Regions from separate parts of the Streptomyces sp. NPDC005483 genome, predicted to be linked through region 3. Evidence: riboswitches for the same ligand, from Rfam matches in the RefSeq annotation. Region 3 holds a riboswitch; each other region holds the start of a gene.
What was found. A riboswitch is a leader RNA that binds a small molecule or an ion and turns the genes downstream of it on or off. The one in region 3 is predicted to bind S-adenosylmethionine.
Positions count from the first base shown of each region.

Region 1: another riboswitch for S-adenosylmethionine. It lies ahead of ABZT06_RS11155 (aminotransferase class V-fold PLP-dependent enzyme); the one in region 3 lies ahead of ABZT06_RS01965 (putative leader peptide).
Region 2: another riboswitch for S-adenosylmethionine. It lies ahead of thrC (threonine synthase); the one in region 3 lies ahead of ABZT06_RS01965 (putative leader peptide).

Region 1 is NZ_JBEXEA010000004.1:478,956-482,222, forward strand. It holds gene trpD (anthranilate phosphoribosyltransferase) at 367-1,431, shown strand; SAM riboswitch class IV at 1,508-1,624, shown strand; gene ABZT06_RS11155 (aminotransferase class V-fold PLP-dependent enzyme) at 1,755-3,116, shown strand.
Region 2 is NZ_JBEXEA010000012.1:116,881-120,147, reverse strand. It holds gene ABZT06_RS23720 (trehalose-6-phosphate synthase) at 1-242, opposite strand, end outside; gene ABZT06_RS23715 (glucosyl-3-phosphoglycerate synthase) at 338-1,282, opposite strand; SAM riboswitch class I at 1,431-1,589, shown strand; gene thrC (threonine synthase) at 1,607-2,887, shown strand; gene ABZT06_RS23705 (MoaD/ThiS family protein) at 2,977-3,252, shown strand.
Region 3 is NZ_JBEXEA010000001.1:426,288-429,554, forward strand. It holds gene ABZT06_RS01960 (ABC transporter substrate-binding protein) at 1-803, opposite strand, end outside; gene ABZT06_RS01965 (putative leader peptide) at 1,018-1,149, opposite strand; SAM riboswitch class IV at 1,169-1,282, opposite strand; gene ABZT06_RS01970 (DUF1684 domain-containing protein) at 1,372-2,196, opposite strand; gene ABZT06_RS01975 (LLM class F420-dependent oxidoreductase) at 2,286-3,209, opposite strand.

The DNA of each region.
Region 1 (3,267 bases), on a different contig from region 3:
CGCGACGGCCGGAGTGCGGCTGTGCGGTCGAGGAGGCGGTGAAGGGCCCGCCGGCCCGAGGCCGAGGAGGAAGCACGGGACGGCTCCTTCTGCCGCGTCTGCGAGGGGGCGAACCAGGTCCGGTGCGTCCAGCCGTGCGGCCCGAGGGGGTTGCGCCACCGCCCCGTCGGGCCGAGGACGACGTGACAGAGCTGCCCAACGCGCGGGGCCGCGCCCGACCACGGGAGTCGGGCCGCCCGGGGCGGAGGCTCCGTCCGACCCACCGGGTCTTCTGCGTCCCGTCCGAACGCCGGACGGGGGCCCTTTGTCGTGCGCCGGGCTGGATAGGGTGTGGGCACACTTTTCTACGACATCTGGAGCGGCCCCATGAGCGCTGTGACCCCCGCTGGAGGCGACACCGCGGCGGGCCGTTCCTGGCCCGAGGTACTGAACGCCCTGCTGTACGGCCGTGACCAGAGCGCCGACGCGACGGCGTGGGCGATGGACCGGATCATGCAGGGCGAGGCGACCGACGCGCAGATCGCCGGTTTCGTGGTCGCCCTCAGGGCCAAGGGCGAGACGGTCGAGGAGATCAACGGCCTCGTCCGGGCGATGTACGAGCACGCCAACGTGATCGGAGTACCCGGGCGGACGGTGGACATCGTCGGCACCGGCGGCGACGGCGCCAAGACCGTCAACATCTCCACCATGTCGGCGATCGTCGTGGCCGGAGCCGGTGCCACGGTCGTCAAGCACGGCAACCGGGCCGCGTCCTCCGCGTCCGGCGCCTCCGACGTCCTGGAGAAGCTCGGCGTCAACCTGGAGCTGACCCCGCAGCGGGTGGCCGAGGTGGCGGAGGAGGCCGGGATCACGTTCTGCTTCGCGATCAAGTTCCATCCGGCGCTGCGTCACGCGGGCGCCGCACGCGGGCAGTTGGGCATCCGCACGGTGTTCAACATCCTCGGCCCGCTGACCAATCCCGCCCGGGTGCGGTCCCAGGCGGTCGGAGTCGCCGACCCGCGCATGGCCCCGGTGGTCGCGGGCGTCTTCGCCGAGCGCGGCAACTCCGCGCTCGTCTTCCGCGGCGACGACGGCCTCGACGAGCTGACGACCACGTCGACCTCCCACGTCTGGACCGTCCGCGACGGCAAGGTCACCGAGGAGAGCTTCGACCCCCGGGACGTGGGCCTCGACCTGGTGCCGGTGGAGGCCCTGCGCGGCGGTGACCCGGCGTACAACGCGGAGGTCGCGCGCAACCTCCTGGACGGCGAGAGGGGCCCGGTCCGGGAGGCCGTACTCCTGAACTCGGCGGCCGCGCTGGTGGCCCTGGACCCCGGTTCCGGGACGCTGGCCGAGCAGTTGAGGGCCGGGATGGACAAGGCCGCCGAATCGATCGACTCGGGGTCGGCGAAGCGGACGCTGGAGCGCTGGGTGGCCGCGAGCAACGCCTAGCGTGCGACCGGGAGTCGTCCCGCGATCCGGACACGGGTTGCGGGACGACGATCACTTCACGTACGTTCTTTGACCAGGTCATGAGTGACAGTCATGAGGCCCCGGCCGACTGTCCGGCAACCCTCCGTCCGTGGCGGGGTGCCCCGGGTGAAGACCAGGCCGTAGGCAGCGAGGTCTACGGCAAGCGCGGGCCCCTCTCGAAACCAGGGGTCCTGGTCGTTCGAGGGAGTCTTCCGTGAGCAAGCGAATGCGATAGGGCCGCCGAGCCCCGCCTCCGCGCACCCATCTCATCATCACCCTTTCTCTTTTCACGGGAGTCCCCCATGTCTGTCTCCACCGCTGCCTCCACCCAGACCATTTGTGCCCAGCTGCCCGTTCTGGGCCGGGATGTCACCGTCCCGCTCGTCACCGGCGGCGAGGTCACCTACGCCGCCCTCGACTACGCGGCCAGCGCTCCGGCCCTCCAGCGGGTCTGGGACGACGTGGCGGCGTACGCGCCCTACTACGGCAGCGTGCACCGCGGGGCCGGCTACCTCTCCCAGCTGTCGACCGACCTGTTCGAGAACGCCCGTAGGACCGTCACCGAGTTCCTCGACTGCCGCGACGACGACCAGCTGGTCTTCACCCGGTCGACCACCGACTCGCTCAACCTCCTGGCCGCCGCCCTCCCCGCCGACTGCCAGGTCTTCGTCTTCGAGACCGAGCACCACGCGAGCCTGCTGCCCTGGAAGGACGCCCAGGTCAGCTACCTCGACGCCCCGCGCACCCCGCGGCAGGCCGTGGAGACCCTGGAGAAGGCCCTCGCCGACCGCGACCCCCAGGGCCCGGCCCTGGTCTGCGTCACCGGCGCCTCCAACGTCACCGGCGAGCTGTGGCCGGTCCGTGAGCTGGCCGCCGCCGCCCACGCGCACGGCGCCCGGATCGTCCTGGACGCCGCCCAGCTGGCTCCGCACCACCCGGTGAGCGTCCGTGACCTCGACGTCGACTGGATCGCCTTCTCCGGCCACAAGCTCTACGCCCCCTTCGGCTCCGGCGTCCTGGCCGGCCGCGCCGACTGGCTCAAGGCCGCCGACCCCTACCTCGCGGGCGGCGGCGCCAGCCGCAAGGTCACCCGGCGCGAGGACGGGGGAGTGGACGTGGAGTGGCACGACAGCGCCGCCCGCCACGAGGCCGGCTCGCCCAACGTCATCGGCGCCTACTCCATCGCCTCCGCCTGCAAGGCCCTGACCGAAGCCGGCTTCGACAGCCTGGTCGCCCGCGAGCAGTACCTGATCGAGAAGGTCCGCCAGGGCCTCGCCGACGTCCCCGAGGTCCGCGTCCTGTCCCTCTTCGGCGACGAGGCCCCCCGCGTCGGCGTGATCTCCTTCGTCGTCGAGGGCTGGAACAGCTCCCACTTCGCCGCCGCGCTCTCCGCGGAGTACGGCATCGGCGTCCGCGACGGCCTCTTCTGCGCCCACCCCCTCGTCCGCACCCTCCTCGGCAGCGACCCGCAGTCCCAGGGCGAGTGCGGCGCCCCCGAGGCCGCGCCCGGCGAGAAGTCCCTCAACGCGATCCGGGTGAGCTTCGGCGCGGGCACGCCGGACGAGCACGTGGAGCGGTTCGTGCAGGCCGTGAAGGAACTGGTCGCGGACGGTGCGAAGTGGACGTACCGCACCGAGGACGGCCGCTGCGTCCCGGCCGTCTGACGTACTGGCGTCCGGCGCGCCTATGGGCGAGGTGTGGCTCGCCCAGGCGCCGGGCGGGCCGCGCAGACCGTCGGCGGGGCGGGCCCACCTTGCGTGCCGTTCCGCGGCCCGGGCGTCACCGCGACCGACTACGAACTCCTCGCCCTGGACC
Region 2 (3,267 bases), on a different contig from region 3:
AGCATCCGGACGCCGTCCTCGCCGACCCCCTGCCGTACCGCCTCGCGGTCACCGTCGGACAGCGCCGAGCACACCCACAGCGCGCCCGCCTCCGGACCGATCGCCGACAGACCCGAGACCAGTCCGCCGCCACCCCGTCTGGGTTTCAGCGAACCGTCCTCCTGGACCTCGTAGGAGACCGGGCCGCGATTGGACGCGACCAGTACCTGGGCAGCACCCTGCACGGAAGACGTGGAAGCCATACGCCTCAACCTAGCCCGGCCCCCAAACGCTCAAACGTACGGATGCGCCCAGTGGGCGGACGTATACGGAACGCTCCGTTCTGTTACCTGGACCGTCACGCGACCTTCCGCTCCGCGTACTCCGCGATCTCCACCATCGGCGGCCGCTCCTCCGTGTCCACGGAGTACGTACGCGGCTCGAAGCCGTCCCGGCCCCGCTCGAACTGGGTGAGGGAGGGCCGGATCAGATGGCCGCGGGCCAGCCTCAGCTGGGCGGTGCGGTAGATCGCGGCGGACATCCGGCCCAGGGCCTGCCCGTCCTGGTGGCGGTGCTTGCGCACCCCCACGTCGACCTGGGCGAGCGCGTCCAGGCCGACCAGGTGCAGGGCGTCGACCAGCATGCCCAGCTCAACGCCGTAGCCGACGGGGAACGGCAGCTGCTCCAGCAGCGAGCGCCGGGCCGCGTACTCGCCGCCCAGCGGCTGCACGAAACCGGCCAGCTGCGGCCAGTGCATGTTCAGCAGCGGGCGCGCCATGAGCTCGGTGACCCGGCCGCCCTGTCCGGCGGCGCCGCCCAGGGGACGGTCGTACATGCCCTTGACCAGGTCGACCCCGGGGTCGGTGAGCAGCGGGCCCACGATGCCGGAGACGAAGTCCGAGGAGAACTCCTTCAGGTCGGCGTCGATGAAGCAGACGATGTCCCCGCTGGTGGCGAGCAGGGAGCGCCACAGGACCTCGCCCTTGCCGGGCACGGCGGGTATGCGCGGGAGGATGTCGTCACGGTGGACGACCCGCGCGCCGGCCGCGGCGGCGACCTCGGACGTGCGGTCGGTCGATCCCGAGTCGACGACGACGATCTCGTCGACGAGCGGGACCTGCTGCATGAGGTCATGACGTATCACGGCGACGATGTCACCGACCGTCTCCTCCTCGTTGAGCGCGGGCAGGACGACACTGACGGTCTGACCCGAGTTCCGCTTCGCGGCCATGATCCGGTGGAGCGGGCGATCGGTCACGGACCAGGAACGGGTGGCCAGCCAGCGCTCGACTTCGTTCAGCACAGTGCGCGGCTCCTCTGCGTGTGATCTGCGGGTGATCCATCTCGCGGTTCGGACGACTCTCTCAACTGTCCTGGTCGTCGGTTACAGTCTTGAACAACGCGGATGACCATCGCATGTCCAGGTTGGCCCGCCGTTCACAACTTCATACCGCTCATCCAGAGGGGCAGAGGGATACGGCCCGATGAAGCCCCGGCAACCCTCCAGTCGGTTCTCGTAGCGATCGATGACGATCGTCTCCGCGAGGCTCCCGACTCGGGAAGGTGCCAAATCCGTCTCACGGCGAAGTGCGTCGTGAGGAAGATGAGGAGAAAGGGCCTCGCCTCCATGGCTGCGCAGACTGTTGCAAGCACCACGAACTCCGTCGATCTGGGTCCCGCCGCGGCGCTGAGCTGCCGCGAATGCGGCCACCGCGTCCCGCTCGGCCCGGTCTTCGCCTGCGAGGAGTGTTTCGGCCCGCTCGAGATCGCGTACGACTTCTCGGCCTACGACACCGAGGAGCTCCGCAAGCAGATCGAGGCGGGTCCCGCGAACATCTGGCGTTACGCCCCGCTGCTGCCCGTCCCCGCGGACGTGGCGGACAAGCCCAACATCAACCCTGGCTGGACCCATCTCGTCAAGGCCGACAACCTCGCCCGTGAGCTCGGGGTGACCGGCGGCCTGTACATCAAGGACGACTCCGGCAACCCGACGCACTCCTTCAAGGACCGGGTCGTCGCGCAGGCCATCGAGGCCGCTCGCGCCTTCAACTTCACCACCCTCTCCTGCTCCTCCACCGGCAACCTCGCCGGCGCCGTGGGTGCCGCCGCCGCCCGGGCCGGCTTCCGTTCCTGCGTGTTCATCCCGCACGACCTGGAGCAGGGCAAGGTCGTCATGGCCGCGATCTACGGCGGCGAGCTCGTCGGCATCGAGGGCAACTACGACGACGTGAACCGCTTCTGCTCCGAGCTGATCGGCGACCCGGCGGGCGAGGGCTGGGGCTTCGTCAACGTCAACCTGCGGCCTTACTACGCAGAGGGGTCCAAGACCCTGGCGTACGAGATCTGCGAGCAGCTGGGCTGGCGGCTCCCCGACCAGCTGGTCGTGCCGATCGCCTCCGGCTCGCAGCTCACGAAGATCGACAAGGGTCTCCAGGAGCTGATCAAGCTGGGGCTCGTCGAGGACAAGCCGTACAAGATCTTCGGCGCGCAGGCCGAGGGGTGCAGCCCGGTTTCCGTCGCGTACAAGGCGGGGCACGATGTGGTCCGGCCGCAGAAGCCGAACACCATCGCCAAGTCGCTGGCCATCGGCAACCCCGCGGACGGGCCGTACGTCCTGGACATCGCGCGTCGTACCGGCGGTGCGGTGGAGGACGTGAACGACGAGCAGGTCGTCGACGCGATTCGGCTGCTCGCCCGGAGTGAGGGGATCTTCGCGGAGACCGCCGGTGGGGTGACCGTGGGTGTGACGAAGAAGCTGATCGAGAACGGCGTGCTGGATCCCTCGCTGACGACCGTTGTGCTGAACACCGGGGACGGTCTGAAGACGCTGGACGCGGTGGCGGGTACGGGTCTGACGGCGACGATTCGTCCCAACCTTGATTCGTTCCGCGAGGCCGGCCTCGCATAAGAGGTCGTTGTTCGTCTGCGGGCCTGCGGGGGCTGGTCGCGCAGTTCCCCGCGCCCCTGGGTGCGTTTACCTGACCGGAGGTCTTGAACATGAGCGTTTCCGTCCGTATCCCCACCATTCTGCGCACCTACACCGGCGGGCAGGCCGAGGTGCAGGCCGAGGGTGGGACCCTCGCCGAGGTCATCGCCGATCTGGAGAAGAACCACACGGGTATCGCCGCGCGTGTTCTCGACGACCAGGGCAAGCTGCGGCGGTTCGTGAATGTGTACGTGAACGACGACGATGTGCGGTTCGAGCAGGGGCTGGAGACGGCGACGCCCGACGGCGCCGGCGTCTCCATCATCCCGGCGGTCGCCGGCGGGTGACCGTATGACTGGTCA
Region 3 (3,267 bases):
GCGTCGACCTGGCCGGACTGGAGACTTCCGGCCCGTACGCCCGCCTCCGGGACGACCTTGAACACCAGCTTGTCCAGGTATGCCTCGCCCTTCTTGCTCCACCGCGAGGAACCCCACGCGTATCCCGTGCGCTTGGCCAGGGTGATCGACTGGTTCTGCACGTACTGCTTCAGCACGAAGGGCCCGGACCCGATCACCCCGTCGCTGCACTTCTGCTGCGGGGTCCTCTTCACGCTCGCCGACGACTCGATTCCGAGCGAGTGAGTCGAAGTCGCCTGTAGGAACTGGGCGTTGGGCTGGCTGAAGGTCACTTTGACGGTGAGCGGGTCGACCACCGTGGTGTTCTTGACGCCGCTCAGATAGCCCTCGGCGAGCGTGCCCAGGGCGCCCAGCTTCGGCACCGCGTCGAAGTTGTCCTTGACCACCTGCGCGGTCAGCTTCGAGCCGTCGCTGAAGGTGACGCCCGACCTGAGACGGAAGGTGAACGTCGTGGCGTCGGAGCTGACGTCCCAGCTCTTCGCCAGCCACGGCACGATCTTGCCGGTCTTGGGGTCCTGGTCCGTCAGCGAGTCCACGACCTGGCGCACCGAGTAGATGGTCTCGTTGCTGCCGACCTGCTGCGGATCCACGCAGCCGGCGTCCGAACCCACCGCGAAGTTCAGGGTGCCGCCGGACCGGGGCTGCCCGGAACCGGTGGCGGAGTCGCCGCCGCCGGAGCCGCAGGCGGTCAGCAGAACACTGGTGGTCACAAGGGCGGTCAGTGCCGCCCACCGGGAGGTTCTGACATCGGAAAGTGCAGTCACGGAGGGCTTCTCCTACTCGTGTCACCGGGCACGGGGGTGGTGCAGGGCGCGGCCGTGCGCGGGCATGCGGCCCCGGCCGGCGCGACGCCGGCGCCGGGGAGCGCTGTGCAGACGGGGATCAGGGGGAAACGCGGATCAACGACAGACGGAGATCAGGCGCAGATGGGTACGGCGACGACAGGTGCCGCACTGCGACCAGCGGGCGGAAGACCCGTCAGGCCTGACAGAGACAGCTGGTCGAGCGCTTGAGGTCGATGTGGCGCCGACGCGAGAGCCGGGAGAACACGGTGGCGCCGGCGAACCGGGCGCTGAGCTCACCACCGTGCCGCATATCGGTCCTCCACATGTCCGGCCCCGGTCACGGGGCCACGCGCTTGCGGAGATCGTCGGTGATCCCGCCGGGCTTTCACCTGGAGCACCCCACCGCGTGGGAGGGTTGCCGGTCAGCGAGCCAGGGCTTGACGCTGACACTCAATGCCGTTCGTGATCGTACGGAGCGGTCTTGTCGTACGTCAATGGCGCAAGAGAACGCCCTGTCCGGGGAGTTCGGGTCGGGATCGCGTCCGGTTCAGGACCCGCCGCGCTCGCGGGGGATCTTCTGGCCGGCCTCGATCGCCACCGGCAGCCGGTTCTCGGCCGGGGGCAGCGGGCAGGTTGCCAGGTCCGTGTAGGCGCACGGCAGGTTCGCGGCGCGGTTGAAGTCCAGGAGGACCGTGCCGTCCGCGGTGGGCGGATCGAGGGCGAGCGTCCGGTTGGCGGCGTAGGTGGTGACTCCGGAGGTCGCGTCGGTGAACAGCACCATCAGCCGGCCCGCACCATGGCCGGGGAACGCTGTGAGCGACAACTGCTGCCCGTCCAGCTCGAATTCGACCCTGCCCGGCGCGACGTACACGTGCTCGAGGCCCTCGACCGCGGCGCCCACGGTGGTCGGCCGCGGAGTGTCGAACGGGATGTAGCGGCCCGTCACGGCCCAGCGCGGGTCGGGGGCGTAGGCGGGTGTTCCGGTGAAGGCGGTGCGCAGCGGTGCGTCCGGGTGCCGGGGGCGCACGATGTCCTGGCCGCCGCGCTTGGCGACCTCGATGACGGCGTCTTTCCAGACGGCGTCGACGCCGCCGCGCTCGGGAAGCACGCCGAAGCGGTGCTCGCCGCGCACCGGCGTGCCGTCGACGACCAGTTCCTCGCCCTCGTCGAGGTCCACGACGACGCCTTCGGGGCCGGTGCGCCACGCGCCGGGCGCGTCCGGGAAGCGCTGGGGCCGGTCGTCGAGCCAGTGCAGACCAGTGATCGCCAGGAACCCGTGCGGGGCGGCGAGCCGGGCCTCCTGGGCGCGGTACCACTCCAGCCAGGTCTCGGTGAAGGCATGGAGGTCCGTGGTGGTGGCCTCGGTGGTCATGGGGAATCTCCTTTGTGCCGGGGGTGCCTTCGGGCAGGGGGTGCAGGAGGTGCAGGGGGTGCAGGGGGTCGTCGAGGCGACGCGTGTACTCAGCCGGCCAGTTCGCCCAGGAGTCGCCAGGTGCGTCGACGGTCGGCTTCTCCCGCGATCTCGGTGGCCGAGAACACGACCTCGGTGGCGCCGGCATCGCGGTAACGGCGTACCTCGGCCTCGACCGTCTTCTCGTCGCCGATCACGGCCAGGTCGGCGGCCCGCCGGCCGCCGGAGAGTTCGATGACCCGTGCGTAGGACGGGATCTGTTCGTAGAAGGCGAGGTTCTCGGTGGCCTTGGCCCGCACCGCGTCGACGTCGTCCGTGACCACGCCGGGCACCAGGGCCACGATCCTCGGCGCGGGGCGGCCTGCTGCCTCGGCCGCGGCGGTCAGGGCGGGCACGATGTGGTCCGCCAGGGCGCGCGGTCCCGCCAGATAGGGCAGGATCCCGTCGGCCAGCTCACCGCTGGCCCGCAGTGCCTGCGGGCCCATCGCGGCGACGAGCAGGGGGACGCCGTTCTCGGCGCCCGGCACCCGCGCCGGGATCGGGGTGGTGGCGGTGAGCAGCTCGCCGTGGAAGTCGGCCGTGCCGGTCTCGGTCAACTGCCTGAGGGCGGTGAGGAATTCGCGCAGCCGGGCGATGGGCCGATCGAAGGGCAGGCCGAAGCCCGTCTCGGTCAGCAGCTTCGTGCCCACAGCCAGGCCGAGGTGATAGCGGCCGTGGGTCGCGGCCTGGGCGGTCTGGGCCTGGCTGGAGACCAGCAGGGGGTGGCGGCCGAAGACGGGGATCGCGGAGGTGCCGACCTGCAGTCCGGGGACCGCCCGCCCGACGATCGCCGCGAGCTGGGGTGAGTCCGCGCCGAAGGTCTGCCCGAACCAGGCCGACGTGAGACCGAACTCCGCGGCCTCCTCGGCCAGTTGGACGGTCGCGTCGATCTGGTTCGGCGCGTCGGACGCGTTGAGCGCTACTCCAACAGTCATGTCAGTTCAGAACGGTCGTCGGTCGAACCCGCATTCCGGTCCGTGTGTGACAGCTTCT